Regions from separate parts of the Bacillus smithii genome, predicted to be linked through region 1. Evidence: riboswitches for the same ligand, from Rfam matches in the RefSeq annotation. Region 1 holds a riboswitch; the other holds the start of a gene.
What was found. Region 1 has a riboswitch for thiamine pyrophosphate ahead of BSM4216_RS05085 (acetylornithine deacetylase). Riboswitches for the same ligand answer to the same signal wherever they lie in the genome.
Positions count from the first base shown of each region.

Region 2: it holds a riboswitch for thiamine pyrophosphate, as region 1 does, so the genes downstream of both, BSM4216_RS02930 (ABC transporter ATP-binding protein) here and BSM4216_RS05085 (acetylornithine deacetylase) in region 1, are expected to answer to the same signal.

Region 1 covers NZ_CP012024.1:1,061,792-1,070,085, forward strand. Annotated here, with positions in the region: gene BSM4216_RS05075 (YezD family protein) at 103-297, shown strand; gene BSM4216_RS05080 (nitroreductase family protein) at 433-1,047, shown strand; TPP riboswitch at 1,255-1,360, shown strand; gene BSM4216_RS05085 (acetylornithine deacetylase) at 1,462-2,757, shown strand; gene tenA (thiaminase II) at 2,757-3,434, shown strand; gene BSM4216_RS05095 (Cof-type HAD-IIB family hydrolase) at 4,054-4,827, shown strand; gene rpsN (30S ribosomal protein S14) at 5,462-5,731, shown strand; gene BSM4216_RS05105 (metal ABC transporter substrate-binding protein) at 5,955-6,884, shown strand; gene BSM4216_RS05110 (metal ABC transporter ATP-binding protein) at 6,977-7,684, shown strand; gene BSM4216_RS05115 (iron chelate uptake ABC transporter family permease subunit) at 7,630-8,294, shown strand, end outside.
Region 2 covers NZ_CP012024.1:621,785-630,078, forward strand. Annotated here, with positions in the region: gene BSM4216_RS02920 (ABC transporter substrate-binding protein) at 1-620, opposite strand, end outside; gene BSM4216_RS02925 (ABC transporter permease) at 637-1,404, opposite strand; gene BSM4216_RS02930 (ABC transporter ATP-binding protein) at 1,397-2,128, opposite strand; TPP riboswitch at 2,240-2,343, opposite strand; gene BSM4216_RS02935 (competence protein ComK) at 2,565-3,062, shown strand; lysine riboswitch at 3,529-3,716, shown strand; gene BSM4216_RS02940 (amino acid permease) at 3,882-5,333, shown strand; tRNA gene BSM4216_RS02945 (tRNA-Pro) at 5,636-5,709, opposite strand; gene BSM4216_RS16095 (YmaF family protein) at 6,048-6,428, opposite strand; gene BSM4216_RS02950 (hypothetical protein) at 6,874-7,155, opposite strand; gene BSM4216_RS02955 (flavin reductase family protein) at 7,631-8,242, shown strand.

The DNA of each region.
Region 1 (8,294 bases):
ACAACGGTTTATTCTTAAGAGAGAATGTTTTCACTTTTATTACGTTAAAGGCGAGTTAATTAATAAGAATAATAGAATTTATAATGAATGAGGAGGAACCTTATGTCTACTTATAACGATTCAAAGCTAAACGAAATTCTTGCAGCAATTAATAATTTAGATTATGGATCCATATTAATTACGATACATGAAGGAGAGATTACCCAATTGGATATTACGGAGAAAAAGAGATTTCCTCTTACAAAAAATCGAGTCACTGATATTCAAAAATCAGCCTCTAAAAGATCATTCCGGTAAAAATTTTTTATCGAACCTTAAGCCTTTTAAGCACGGATAGGCCGACTGAAAGAATAGACAGTTTATAACGGCTTTAGAACGAAACAGAAACGAAGATTCGTAATCATCATTTAAATTTGAAAAGGGGTATATTAAATGAGTTTAACTGTAAATCCTGTCGAACAGCTATACAATGAAGTGAAAGAATTTCGAAAAGCTGCGCATTCCGTTAATCCTTTATTTTTAAATCGCTGGTCTCCTCGCGCATTTTCCGATCGAAAAGTTTCTGATGAAGATTTGTATAGTGTACTTGAAGCAGCTCATTGGGCCCCTTCTTCCTATAATGACCAGCCTTGGCGTTTTATTGTGGCGAAAACATCTGAGCAATTAACAACTTTCCACCAATTTCTTCATCCTTTTAATCGAACTTGGGCAGAAAAAGCTCCCGTTCTTGTTCTAGTTGCTTCAAACAAACAAAGAGAGAATGGTGATCCTAATGGTGCACATGCGTTCGACACTGGCGCTGCTTGGGGATATTTAGCAATTCAGGCCACTTTGCTCGGTCTTGTAACACATGCCATTGGAGGATTTGATCGAGAGGAGGCTCGCAGATTGTTAAATATTCCGCAAAATTTTGATCTACATGCCGTGATTGCTATTGGTTATCAAGGCGAAAAAGAAATACTTGATGAAAACTTGCAGAAGCGTGAAAATCCAAATACGAGAAAACCTTTAAAAGAATTGGTTTTTGAAGGGAAAGTGAGCTCGTAAAATTCTTAAGATGAAGGGTTTCTATAATCCATTTCAGTGTGGATTTCATTCTAAATCAGAGTAGAGTTTGCTTATTGGAAAAATATTGGGGCTGCTAGGTCATACGAATCCTCCTGTGCAATTGAACAAGTAGTCTTGATATGTTAAAATGAACAAAAATAGTCATTATTACGATTTTCGGGAAAATTTTTATAAAATCGAATCGTTATACACCACTAGGGGTGCTTTTGAAAAGCTGAGAGAGGCATAATGGCCTTAACCCTTATCACCTGAACTAGGTAATACTAGCGTAGGGAAGCGGTGTTGTCGTCATCTTTTTCGAAAGACATGCTTTGTTTTTCGATTGGATGATGCCGTCGCCACTTCTTTGAACAAGAAGTGGTTTTTTTATGCATATAAGGGGGAGAGTATTCGGTGAGCCAAAATTTACATCGGATTGTTGAACAAGTCGATCAACGAAAACAAGAATTGATTGATCTATTGAAAAAGCTTATTTCTTTTAGAACTCCTGCCCCGCCGGCCAGAAATACAAAAGAAGCGCAATCATTTGTGGCAGAATTCTTGAAGAACCTAGGTTTTAAGATTGATATGTGGGATGTTTATCCCGGTGATCCTAATGTGGTGGGAGTTTTAAAAGGAAAGAACTCCCAAAATTATAAGAGTCTGATTGTAAATGGTCATATTGACGTCGCAGAAGTGGATGAAAATGAGGACTGGGAAGTGAATCCTTTTAAACCAGTAGTGAAAGACGGAGTAGTAGTGGGGCGTGGTGCTGCAGATATGAAGGGCGGGCTAGCCGGAGCACTGTTTGCTATTCAATTGCTTCGTGAAGCAGAGATTGAATTGCCAGGGGATCTCATCTTTCAATCGGTTATTGGGGAGGAAGTAGGCGAAGCAGGAACGCTGCAATGCTGTAAACGCGGGTACAAGGCTGATTTTGCAGTTGTTGTAGATACAAGCGACTTACATATTCAAGGACAAGGCGGTGTTATTACCGGCTGGATCACTGTTAAAAGTAAAGAAACGTTTCACGATGCAATGAGAAGAAACATGATCCATGCCGGTGGGAGATTGTTTGGCGCAAACGCGATTGAAAAAATGATGAAAGTAATAGAGGGGTTACAGGAGCTGGAACGTCATTGGGCTGTAACGAAAAGTTATCCGGGATTCCCTCCGGGATCCAATACCATTAACCCGGCAGTGATTGAGGGCGGAAGACATGCCGCTTTTATTGCGGATGAATGCCGATTATGGATCACGGTCCATTATTATCCGAATGAATCTTATGAAGAGGTTGCAAAAGAAATCGAGGAGCATCTAAAAATGGTAGCTCAAGGAGATGTGTGGTTAAGAGAAAATCCCCCCACTTTTAAATGGGGGGGCACTTCCATGATTGAAGATCGCGGTGAAATTTTTCCATCGCTGGAAGTGGATCCTACGCATCCCGGAGTACAATTGTTAGCCCGTTCGCACCGAGACGTTTGTAAAACCGATCCTATCATAGATGTGTCCCAAACAGTCACTGACGGTGGATGGCTAGGTGAAGCCGGTATTTCTACAGCGATTTATGGACCGGGTGATTTGCACAACGCTCATGCTGTGAATGAACATATATCGATTGATCAATTGGTCGATTATACGAAAGTCATGTTGACCTTTATTTATCAATGGTGTCATACGAAATCCGATGGAAAAAAGGAGTGGCTATGATGAAATTTAGTAAAAGATTATACGAAAAAATACAACCTATTTGGAGAAAGAATCATTCTCATCCCTTTGTACAGGAAATGGGAGATGGCTCTCTTGATCCAAGAAAATTTCGATTTTATATGATTCAAGACTACCTATACTTGATTCAATATTCCAAATTATTTGCATTGGGTGCCGTTAAGGCTGATGATGTAGAAACAATGGGGAAATTTTCAGCGCTTTTGCATTCCACCATCAATGAGGAGATGTCTCTTCACCGCCAATATGCGAAACGATTTGACATTTGCGAAGAGGAGCTTGAAAAAGCCAAACCTTCTTCCACTACACTGGCTTATACGCATTATATGCTGCATGTCGGCCAAAATGGTACGCTTGCGGAACTTGTATCCGCTATACTTCCTTGTATGTGGAGCTATTGGGAGATTGGTAAAGAATTAAGCCGTTTGCCGGGGGCTAGTGATCATGAACTTTATGGAGAATGGATTCAAATGTACAGCTCGGAGGAATTTGGAGAACTCGCTCAATGGTGTATCCATCTTCTCGATGATCTTGCAGCAGGAAAACAAGAATCAGAACTTGCGAGACTGGAAGAAATTTTCTTGAACACGACTCGATTTGAATACATGTTTTGGGAGATGGCTTACAACGAGGAAATGTGGCCAACTGAACGGGAATGATAAAGTACTGACGACTTGCCGGAATATCATAAAACCCTCACGCTGTGCGATGAGTACTATTTTATATATGAAATAGATGGTGTAAAAAATTTTATGGATTATGCCGAAAATGATAGCTGAAATGACAGCTATAGATATCCCGAACGATGATTGGTGTTGATGAAAGTTGACGTTTCAAAGGATTTTTTCGTTTTAGAACGCATTCAGCAAACCATTTCCAGCCTCCCGGGAAAAGCGGGAGGTTTATAGATAAAGAAAAGTTTTAAATATGAAGGAGATCTTCAATACAGTGGCGAATATGTTGGATAGGCTTAGAGGAACCTTACCCAAGTCATTTTTCATGCGTATAATGACATTGAATCCTCCTCATCATCAAAATGACAAAGCATTAATTAAACTCTTTTTATAGGCACCTGCTTAAAATGGAAGGTTACATACATACAAGTCCTATACGGGCAATTTTGTGTCGTGTTTGGACATTCTTGCTGCGTTCTTGTTATAAAATGAATGGAAGGAGCTTCTGTTCGCGGGATGATTGAATTAAGCCATGAAAATGGTCGGATAAATCGTGATTGGGTGAAAAAATGCCATTTTCAAAAAATATGTAGGGAGAGAGACTATGTCTTATAAAATCGTCTTTTTCGACATTGACGGCACATTAGTCAATAAAGATTCGACCATACCTCTTGACACAAAAGAGGCCATTCGAAAGCTGAAAGAGCGAAACATTGAAGTGTCTTTTGCGACTGGTAGAGCCCCATTTCATTTTCGTCATATTGCTGAAGAATTAGGAATTGATTCTTTTGTAAGCTTTAACGGTTCGTACGTTGTATATAAAGGGAAAGTCATCTTTGAAAAACCGATTCATCCCGCCAGTTTGGAACAATTGGAGCAATATTCCCATCGATTCAACCATCCCATCGTTTATTTGAGCCATAAAGAATGCTATGCGAACAAAAAACAGCATCCCCATGTAGTCGAAAGTTTTCAATTTCTCAAGCTGGAGTCGCCTGGTTTCCAACCGTATTATTGGAAGGATACTAGTATCTATCAAGCATTGCTCTATTGCCAAGAACATGAAGAGACTCATTACCTTGAGAAATTTAACGATCTTTCTTTTATTCGTTGGCATCCGTTGTCGATGGATGTGCTTCCTTCCGATTTATCGAAGGCAAAAGGGATTGCAGCTATGCTGCAGCACTTGAAACTATCCCCTGATGACGCGGTAGCATTCGGAGACGGTTTAAACGATAAAGAAATGCTTTCTTATGTTGGAATGGGCATTGCGATGGGAAACGCCCATGAAGAGGTAAAGCCTTTTGCTGATTTCATGACCAAGCACGTGAATGATGGGGGTATTCGATACGGGCTGGAGTATTTAGAGCTGATTTAACGGTACGATGAGTTCAATCGGTGTGTATTTCTTACCATTTTATAGGGGAATATTGAACGGCTTTTTTGTCAGACGCTATACATTGCCCTCTAAAGAAGCAATTTTTTTCAGAAGAAAAGGGTTCAAACTAAAAAAATACTTACAGTTTAAAGCAGAATTCGATCTGGTTTTTAAAATGACGGCTTGTCGACAAAGTCAAAATTGCTTGACAGTCTGCAAGCCTTTTATTATTGGTTAATTCACAATGAATAAAAGTTTTATCTTAAACGTGTCATTGTTTCCTTGTAAGAATCATGATGTTGTTTTCCATTAGGCTATTCAATAGCCAAGACGTTTCAATAATAAGAGGGAAGACATTTTCTCTATTGTCTTTACGTTTGTATGCGTAAAAATCTTTCTTGAGAATATATTGTAATGGCAGCAAAGTTCGTTTATAATACGTTATAAATCGTAATCATTACGATTTATAACAAAAAGGAGGGATTCAATGCACTGGTTCTGAAACGATCATTATGTATGTATACTTTCATAATAAGCAAATAAGCAGCTTATCTAGTAAATCGTAATGATTATAATTATCAATTGATGAATGTTGGATGATGAAAAGGCTTATTTTTTTAAAAGGATGAAAAAAATGGCTAAAAAATCAAAGATCGTAAAAGAAAAAAAACGTCAAGAAATGGTTGAGAAATATGCCGCCCTGCGCAAGGAATTAAAGGAAAAAGGAGATTATGAGGCATTGCGAAAGTTACCGCGTGATTCATCTCCAACGCGATTGAGAAATCGATGCGAAATAACTGGGCGGCCACGTGGATACTTAAGAAAATTTAAAATGTCCCGCATTGCTTTTCGTGAGTATGCTCATAAAGGTCAGATTCCGGGCGTGAAAAAATCAAGCTGGTAATTTTCTTTGATTCAATGGACTAAGATTTAGAAGTGAAATCATTTTTGCAATGAATAATCGTGTTCTTTTCTTTTTCAAGAAAGTAAAAGAATAAAGAATAGAACTTTTACTTGACTACACTGTAGTTCTAATAGTATTATTCTAACACGACAAAATCGTAATCATTTTGATTTGCGAATATCCATTCCATTTAAGATAAATCGATAAAAAAGGAGAAAAGAGGATGAAACGCTTCCGATTCAAGGTTTTCTTGGCATTGCTGATGTGTTCATTAGCGATTGCAGGATGTAGCAACAATGAAAGCCGAACTAATTCGAAAGATTCTAAGCTACATATTGCGACTACATTCTACCCTATGTATGAATTTACGAAAAACATTACAAAAGACAAAGCGCAAGTAGATCTTTTAATTCCTGCCAATGTAGAGCCGCATGATTGGGACCCATCTCCTAAAGATATCGAAAAAATTCAAAAATCAGACCTGCTGATTTATAACAGCCCTGAGCTGGAAACATGGGCTCCTGATCTCCAAAAAAGTATAAATAATGTAAAATTTGTGAATGCTAGTAAAGGGATTTCTTTGATAAAAGGGGCTAAAGAGGAAGAAGAAGGAGATAAAGGATCTCATTTAGATCCTCACGTATGGCTGGATCCGGTATTAGCTCAAAAAGAAGTGGAAAACATTACGAAAGCCATTGTGGCAAAAGATCCTGAACATAAAGCCTATTACGAAAAAAACAGTCAAGAATACATTCAGCAACTGAAACAACTTGATCATTTATACCGCACGACACTTGAAAAAGCACCAAAAAAGGAATTTATTACACAACATACTGCTTTTAGTTATTTAGCTAAAGAGTATGGGCTGAAACAAGTTCCCATTTCGGGACTTACTCCTGAACAAGAGCCTAGTCCGGCACGATTAGCGGAACTCAAAAAATTTGCCCAGAAGCATCAGGTGAAAATCATTTATTTTGAAGAGATTGCTTCACCTAAAGTAGCTCAGACTTTGGCGAATGAGGTAGGTGCGAAAACGGAGGTATTAAGTCCTTTAGAAGGTTTAACCAAAGAAGAGCAAGATAAAGGTCTTAATTATGTGAAAATCATGAAAAGAAATCTAGACTCTTTGAAAAAATCATTAATGAATCCATAATTTTGTGCAGAAGTCATTAATTTTATAAGTGTGCGTCTTTGAAAAATAGGCGCCCACTTTTTATTTGTTCTATAGGAAAGGGGGAGAAGCTGTTGAAATTAGTATCTTTAGATCATGTTGTATTTGGATATTCGCATACTCCCGTTTTAAATGGAGTGTCCTTTGAGATTCATAGCGGGGAATTTGTAGGAATTACAGGACCAAATGGAGCTTCTAAATCAACGATGCTGCGTGTGATGCTAGGTTTGCTAAAGCCTTGGGAAGGAACGGTTACCATCAGCAAACAAAATATTCAAGGAAAACGATTAACCATCGGATATGTGCCTCAACAAATCGCCTCTTTTAATGTTGGTTTTCCAAGCACCGTATTAGAGTTAGTTCAATCGGGAAGGTTTCGACGCGGGAAGTGGTTAAAGAGATTGAGTCAAACCGATCATAAAAAAGTAGAAAATGCGTTAAAAATGGTGGGAATGTGGGAATTTCGCCATCATAAAATCGGGGATTTATCAGGTGGTCAAAAACAAAAAATTTGTATTGCACGAGTATTGGCATCTGATCCGGATTTACTCGTATTGGATGAACCTACAACAGGAATGGACTATGAAAGCCGGCAAGGTTTTTATAAATTTATGCATCACCAAGTCAAACAACATCATCGCACGGTCATTATGGTGACTCATGAGCAGAATGAAGTAGAACCGTATTTAGATAAAATCATCCATTTAGAAAGGGGAGAGCAAGGCGGATGGAAATGTTTAACCTGGAATTCATGCAACGGGCGTTTTGGGCTGGCGGATTAATTGCCATTATCGCTCCAATGCTCGGAGTTTTCCTTGTTTTAAGGAGACAAGCTTTAATGGCTGATACATTATCTCATATTTCTCTAGCCGGGGTAGCCATTGGATATTTCATCCATTCGCCTATTATACTGTCCAGTATTTTAGTCGTTATCGCAGGAGCCATTGGAATTGAATATATGAGGAGGGCGTATCGAACCTACTCAGAAGTATCCATCGCTATTTTAATGGCAGCAGGTTTGTCATTCGCTTTGTTCCTGTTAAGCTTGACAGAAGGCGGAATGACCACAAATATTGAACAATATTTGTTTGGCTCGATTGTGACCATTACGGATCGGCAGTTATATGAAATGATAGGAGTCACAATACTCTTGTTGCTTTATTTTCTTTTTTTAAGAAGGCCTTTATATTTGCTTACATTCGATGAAGATACTGCTTTCACCAGTGGGGTGAATACGAACCTTTTATCGCTGTCTTTTAGCGTTATGACAGGATTGTGCATTTCAATTATTATCCCCATGGTTGGAGTGCTTCTAGTCTCAGCACTATTGGTTCTGCCCGCTGCTTTTGCTATCAGAATGGCAAAGGGATTTAAAATGGTGTTCATCACAGC
Region 2 (8,294 bases), 440 kb from region 1:
ACAGGATGTCCTTCTTTTTCTAAAAGGATGCGTTCATGATTGATATAGCCGCCAATAATGCCATCTACTTTCTTGGAGGTGATCGCCGGAATTAAATCAAAGCCGACATCCGTCATTTTGACTTTTTTTGGATTGCCGCCGTCTGTTTGGATCATCGTATTTAATATGGCTTGTTCTATATCGATAGATGAATAGCCGATATTTTTTCCTTCCAAATCTTTAGGACGGTGGATTGAGCTGTTAGTTGGAACCATTATACAATCAAGTGGATGTCTGACAATGGCCGCTAAAGATACAACCGGAATTCCTTCAGCACGGGAAACGATTAATTGCGGCTGGTAGCTAATCGCTAAGTCGACTTTTCCTGCCGCGACAAGTTTCAACGGATCGTTGGTTTCAGCTGGCATTTTAATGTCAACATCAAGCCCTTCTTTGGCAAAATACCCTTTTTCTTTCGCTGTATAAATGGCGGAATGGACAGCATTTGGATACCAATCCAGCATGATCGTTACCTTTTGCTTTCCATCCTTAGTCTTTGCTGTATCTTGTTGTGAGGAACAACCCGCTGCAATCAAAACGAACAATAAACTTACACCAATCAATCGGATGATTTTTTTCATGACTCAACACCCATTTCTATGATTTTCTATTCCATTTTAAAAAGCTTTTTTCAATGAAAGTGGCTATACTAAATAAAACCAATCCTAGAACCGTTAATAAAGCAACGGCTGCAAATACTCCTTCGGCATTTAAATTTCCTGACATTCTTCTCGTGTAATATCCGAGTCCTTCGCTGGCTCCAAGCCATTCGCCAATGGTTGCACCAACGATGGAATAAATAACGGCCATCTTAATGCCAGAAAAAAGAGAAGGCATGGCGAAGGGAACTTCTACTTTTTTAAATATTTTCCATTTGGACGCGCCCATGGACCGTAACAGATCCACATAATCTTGATCGATATTTTTGAATCCATCATAGCAGCTGATCACGATAGGGAAAAAAGCAACCAGCACCGTTACAGCGATTTTGCTCCAAATATCGTATCCAAACCAAAGGACAAAGATGGGCGAGAGGGCAATAACAGGAATCGTTTGAGAAAACAAGACAAAAGGATAAAGCATTTTTTCTACCAGCTTGGAAAAGTGCATGGCGAGTGCTATGGTGATCCCGCCTACGAAAGAAAAAGCAAAACCGATCAAAGCTTCTTTCAGCGTTGCCGGTGTATGTATCCATAACAAAGCCTGTTTCTGTTCGTATAGCATTTCTAACACTTTGGAAGGAGCAGGAATGATAAAAGATGGGACTTTTCCGGTTCTTGCCGCCCACTCCCATAGAGAAACGGCAATGATGACCAAGAGCCCGAATGCTCCATAATCTGCTAACAATCTCTTTAACTTACTCATTGGCAATCTTCTTTTCTATTGTTTTTCGATAGGTTTGTACTTCTGGCCAATAAACCATGTCGACACTCCTAGGTCTAGGCAAATCCACGATGATTTCTTCCACTTTATGGTCAGCGTGTAACAGCAAAATTTTATCGCTTAACAAAATGGCTTCTTCTAAGTCATGTGTGATAAATAAGATGGTGTTGTCCAATTCCTTCCAAATCGATAACAGCCAATCGTGCATTTCTCTCTTTGTCAAAGCGTCAAGAGCAGCGAAAGGTTCATCGAGGAGCAAAACTTCGCTTCCCATAAAAAGTGTTCGCAGAAATGCCACCCTTTGTCTCATGCCTCCGGAAAGCTGTTTTGGCAAAGCGTTCTTCCAACGGATCAAGCCAATGCGTTTCAGCCATTCTTCAGCATCGGCTTTCGTCAAGTTTCGCTTATTTTGAACTTCCAAAGGGAGCATGATGTTGTCTATCACGGTACGCCACGGAAGTAGTAAATCTCGTTGGGGCATATAACCAACACTACCGGGGCCCGGTGTTTTTCCGTTGACGGAAATGATCCCTTCCTCACATGGAAACAAGCCGGCAATCAGTTTTAATAGTGTACTTTTTCCTGTCCCGCTTTTTCCGATTAATGAAACAAATTCTCCTTTTTCGATATGAGCGGAAAAGTTAAAGATGACCGGTTTTGTTTCACCGGGATAGGTATAGGAAACATTTTCTAAACACACAGACATTTTTCGTGTTCCTCCTTTCCTCTTGAGTTTTCCTTTTCTCTTTGAGGCGGGAATGATGAAAAAAACCCGCTCTTCAGCCTAAAGAGCGGGTTCATCTTCAATGTCCATTTCAAAAAGACTCCACCACTTCCCTACGCTGGCATTACCCATCTCAGGTTCAAAGGGTTTAGAACGAACGTTCAATCTCAGCCTTGTCGGCTCCCCTAGTGTGTTGTAAGCAACTATTAAATTCTTATAGTCTATCCTAGCAAAATCATTCAGAAAAGTAAAACGTAATCGAAACATTTTGTTATAAAAAACTTTTTCATTCAGTATAAATGAAAGGTTTGTTTTAAAATATGAAAAATTTATAAAAATTATATAAATTCAGATAATTATTATCCGTTATGGAGTATAATGGTTAAAAATTGGAAAGGGGAGAATCTCTTTGAAAAAAGTGGTAAATTTAATTACTAAAAAAACGATGGCAATCGCTCCGGCTTATGATCTTGAACATGAATCCATCATTTATGAAGTGGACCGCACGTTTTTCAGCAAAAAACGTCCGCTGGAAATTTTGGATGATGCCTGCATTTGTCGTTGTTCCACTTATGAGGGAAGAATTCGTGCTGTCCGAAGAAAATTAGGTCACTATAAAAAAACTCCTCTGATGATTTCTCCGGATGAAATGCTCTACGCCTTTCCTACTAAATCACCTGAACGATATGATTGTATATGGGTTTTTCCGCGTCATGTGAAAGATTGGAGAGAGGCAGGGGAGAATGCGTTGATGGTTCGATTTTTTAACGGATTGGAAATTACCGTCAATTGTTCCTCTTACACTTTCAAGCGTCAAAAAGAAAAAACAGCGGACTGCTTAATGCACTTTTCTGATCCTCCGTTTGTACATATTAAAGGGTTTTCAGCAATCAAAAAGGAAACGGAGAAGATTTAAAATTTACTTTTCATTTGCCATAAGGGAATCCTATTTTTAGGATCAGCTCTTTTGGAGCGATTCTTTCTTCATCAGTTTTTCTGATTTGTTTTTGCACAATTTTGCAAACGATTTCTTTTTGTGGGGTTGATGTACTGAAAGGCTGATTCACTAGAGCTGTTTTTCTTTTAGAAAGGATTTTGCTGTGAATCAGCTTCTTTTATTTTACCGAATCGTGTATGGAAATTCTTTAATAGTGCAAAAACAAGATGAAGATTGAATTGGGTCAAAAGTTCTAAAATCTAGTGGACGATCATAAATGAGAAAATATGATTATGCCACCGATAACAAGAAAGAATAATAGAATTTTTGGAGGAAATGGAATCAATGATCGTAAAAACGAAATAATTAGTAGTTGCATTATTTTTCGTTATTATTCTATAATTTTTAGTGTGATAATTGAATAACGAGTTAAATCCTCATCAATTGATGGGGTAGAGGTCGCGGCTTTTATGAGTAATTCGGACGAGATGCTGAGAACATTGACGACTCCGAAGGAAAGGAAAGGCCGCCGAAGTCCGTCCTGTTCTCAGAAGGCGCGGGCTGGGGCTGTATCCGAATAGGAACAGAACTGTCACGCTTTTTGCCCGTAAAGCGTGGAGCACTACTGAAGAAGTATGATGAGGGGTATTTCTATATTTGCGCCATCGAATCTTCTTCGGTGGCGCTTTTGTTATTTAAAGCCAATAAGGATCAACGAGTTTTAATAATGAATCTGTTTAGGCAGTCATCACCGCTTTTTATCTGCAGCAGAATGATGGCAAAGGAGTGTTTAGTTGAATGGTGAAAATACAAGACAGTAGAAATGCGACGGAGACGGGCAAGTTAAAAAGAGGACTTCGATCGCGTCATTTAACGATGATTTCTCTTGGGGGCACAATCGGTACCGGATTGTTTCTGGCCAGCGGCGGAGCGATTCATACGGCAGGGCCTGGAGGAGCGTTATTGTCTTATTTGATTATTGGAATTATGGTGTACTTTTTGATGACGAGTTTAGCGGAAATGGCTGCCTATATGCCGATCACTGGAAGTTTTAGTACGTATGCGACTAAATTTGTTGATCCTGCTTTAGGATTTGCCCTCGGCTGGAACTATTGGTATAACTGGGCCATTACCATTGCGGCAGAATTATCTGCTGTTACCATGATTATGAAATTTTGGTTTCCGCATAGCCCCTCATTGCTTTGGAGCGGACTTTTCCTATTGATTATGTTTATATTGAATTATTTAGCAGTAAGAGGTTTTGGGGAAGCGGAATATTGGTTTTCCCTTATTAAAGTAGTGACGGTCATTGTCTTTATCGTCATGGGCACTTTAATGATTTTCGGCATTATTGGCGGAGAAGCCGTTGGATTTAAGAATTTTACGATCGGCGATGCTCCTTTCCACGGTGGATTTATGGCGATGCTGGGCATTTTTATGGCGGCCGGATTTTCTTTTCAAGGTACTGAGCTTCTTGGGATTACGGCCGGTGAAACCGATGATCCGAAAAAAAATATTCCAAAAGCGGTCCGGCAAGTCTTTTGGAGAATTCTTTTATTCTATGTATTAGCTATTTTAGTCATTAGCCTTCTAATTCCTTATACAAATCCAAACCTTGCAAACGACGACGTTTCTGTCAGTCCGTTTACGCTTGTCTTTCAAAAAGCAGGGGTTGCTTTTGCGGCATCTGTCATGAATGCCATAATTTTGACGGCGGTTTTATCTGCCGGAAACTCCGGAATGTATGCTTCTACAAGAATGTTGTGGAATTTGGCTATGGAAGGAAGTGCGCCAAAATTTTTAGCTAAATTGGATAAACGAGGAGTTCCCGTTAATTCCTTGATTGTGACCGCACTGGTCGGCTGTCTCGCCTTTTTAGCATCTCTTTTCGGAGACGGGGTTGTGTATACATGGCTGCTAAACGCTTCCGGCATGACGGGATTTATCGCATGGCTTGGTATTGCTGTCAGCCATTACCGGTTCCGCAAAGCTTATGTTGCCCAAGGCTACAAGTTGGAAGATCTTCCTTACAGAGCGAAGCTTTTCCCGTTTGGTCCTATTTTTGCTTTTGTACTCTGCACAATCGTTATTTTAGGGCAAAATTACTCTGCCTTTATCGGCGATAAAATTGATTGGCACGGCATATTAGTTTCCTATATTGGCATTCCTGTTTTTCTCGTATTTTGGTTTGGCTATAAGATTGTAAAGAAAACAAAAGTGATTTCATTAAAGGATGTTCAATTCAAATAAGTTTTGTAAAGAATGCTTATCCCCGCATGGTCCATCCATGCTGGGATTTTTCTTTGACTACGGGATCTATTGGAGTTTATGTCTGTTTATTTGCACCGTTGGCCAATAAAAAAGGAGAACAGACACCCGTGGTATTCCGTGAATTAGACAGAATAGGTATCGTGACGAACGATTAATGGAAAGAAAACTGTGTTCAAACATGAAGGAATAAAGTCGAGAAATTCGTTTCATTCTACCGTTTTCAGTATTGGGCGAGTGGGCGTAAAAAAAGAACCTTTGAGAGATCAAAGGTTCTTTTTGGATCGGGAAGACAGGATTTGAACCTGCGACCCCTACGTCCCGAACGTAGTGCTCTACCAAGCTGAGCTACTTCCCGGTATTTTTTCGACATTGATTATTATATACCTTATCACTGATTTTGTGAACTGCCTAAAAGTTATTTTTATTTTCGAAATTTTTTGCGACAGATTGATCGTTATAATAGTAAAAATAAAGAGCACCGACGGAAAATCGGTGCTCAATAGGTAGGTGTGGTAGACCTCGTGGTTTACCAACCAAAACCTTATCGCAATTGAAAGAATATCAGATTATGTCGAACTTTGTCGATGAAAAAATAATGGTTATACTTCCGATTTGTGGGAATTGTTGTTTGCGAAGTTATGAAACATGGTGTGGATATGTGGATTACCTTTAAATTCACATCTGCGAAATAAACTATGAACTTGTTCTTCCGCTATATCTATGTCGATGAGGTGTAATTCCTTCTATGTTGGTTACCCCCTCGAATTTGTGATAATGACCGCCTTCAGAAAGTGGAATAGCCGGACCAGTAACCCCGCGGATCATATGTCGATGTCCATCATTAAAAGAAGTAAAAGCAAAATATCTATGTGTATGTTGAGATGTGTTTAGGGCGGGTTCAGTAATTCCGATAAATCTATGGTTATGCCCCGCGTTATAAGAGGTAGCTCCTCTAAAGCTGTGGACATGGAGAGAGATAAGCCTTCCGTCCCATGAGTTGACGTAAAGTGGATAGGAATGAACGGGGGCAGAATCATTCGAATGATACGTGTATCCGGAAACGGGTATCTCCATCAGCAAAACTCCTTTTCATTTTTTTATATTGTATGGGAAAAAGTCTAAAAAAGAGTGGGGATTTGCCTGAAGTGGATAGAACGATAGTTTGGCGGAATGATAGTGGTGGGTGAGCACCATCATTCGCACATCCACACTTATGTTCGACAATCAAACAGACATTCGAACAGATGGTGTAATATCGTTGGATAAAATGGCATTCATAAACTGGAACGACCCAAAGTTCCAAACGGAAATGAAACGATTCCGAATAAAGGTTTAATGAAGGTGCGATGGGGCTAAGCAGAGAGCCGAGACGTTCATTAAATACGAAACGGGCATGAGAGCTGGATTTGAATACATCCTTGGCATCGTTAAATAGACGGCTTGGAATGTTTAAGAGTTTGGCTGCAAAGAATGGAAAGATGAACGAGAAACAAAATTTCTGGTTGTGCCTTTAAAAAATTTACAGATTGTTTCGGAACGATAATAAGGTTGTTTTCAGTGACGCATAGCTTCCTATAGCGGCATAGCCATAGAACCATCCCATAAAAATGCCCGCGATCAAGTGGTGGCGATGGCTGATGAACACAGAGAACAGCAATCCAATGATGACCGCTACCGCCGGTACATATTTTTTAGGGACTTTCAAAAAAATCTTTATAACTTGAGTTAGAATGAATACAACAGGTACAGCGATGAAAGCATCCCAGACATTTGTTTGTATGACAGGAAAATGGAAATTCATTCATTTCATCCCTTTCTTTCGTATGAGTAGTATTTGTTTATTTGTCAGGAAATAAACCATTTAGGTGCTAGTAGACCCGGATATTGAAGTTTGGGACATCCATACAGGAATGCAGCCTGTCTTGCAGAATATTTTCTAAAAGGCTTTTAACGACAAACAGTCTTCTTGATTCTTCACTTTCCTTGAATCCATTTCTTTCATTTGCTATAATGAGTGACATTCTAATTATAAAATTTTTAGCTATATATCTTGATTTCGAAATATTAGAGAGCAGAATATATTCGAATGAAGAGGAAGGCTGATGTCGAAAACATTGAATTGGGGCTCACCATGAAATGTTCCAAAATGTGATGAACCACCCGGCCTTCCTCGGAACTTGTAGAAAATGGATGCTTTCAAAATAATTGGAGCCCAGAAAAGAAGAGGAATCGTGCTGTTTGTCTTATAATTCGGAAAAAGAAGGAGGAAGAAATCTTTGTTAACGATCGATCCATTATCTTTGCCGGAAAAGGAAAATTATAAGTTTTTAACGGGAGGAATTATTCCCCGCCCCATTGCGTTTGTTACCTCTTTATCTAAGGAGGGTGTATTGAATGGCGGGCCGTTTAGTTACTTTAATATCGTGGCCGCTAATCCACCGCTTTTGTCCATTTCGGTGCAAAGAAACAATGGAATGAAAAAGGATACGGCGAGAAACATTTTAGAAACGGGTGAATTTGTTGTTCATATTGTGGATGAAAGCAATGTGGAAAAAGTCAATCTGACGGCTGCTACCATTCCGCCGGATGAAAGTGAAATTGAGTTGGCCGGACTGACCCCTGTTGAAAGCACAAAAATTTCTGTTCCGGGAGTCAAAGAGGCGAAAATTCGAATGGAATGTGTGTTGGAACAATCGCTCGAACTTGGCGGCAACGGAGAAAACGCTGCTTGTGATTTGATTATAGGAAAGATTGTTCAATACCATATTGACGAAAATCTTTATCATAAGGGAAGAATAGATGCCCGCCAATTGAAAGCTGTCAGCCGATTAGCCGGAAGCGATTATGCAAAACTTGGAGACTTTTTCTCTATCGAACGGCCGAAATGAGAAGAGGAAACCGAAGGAGATTTCATTTTTGGCGTTAAGGCTATGATCCTTA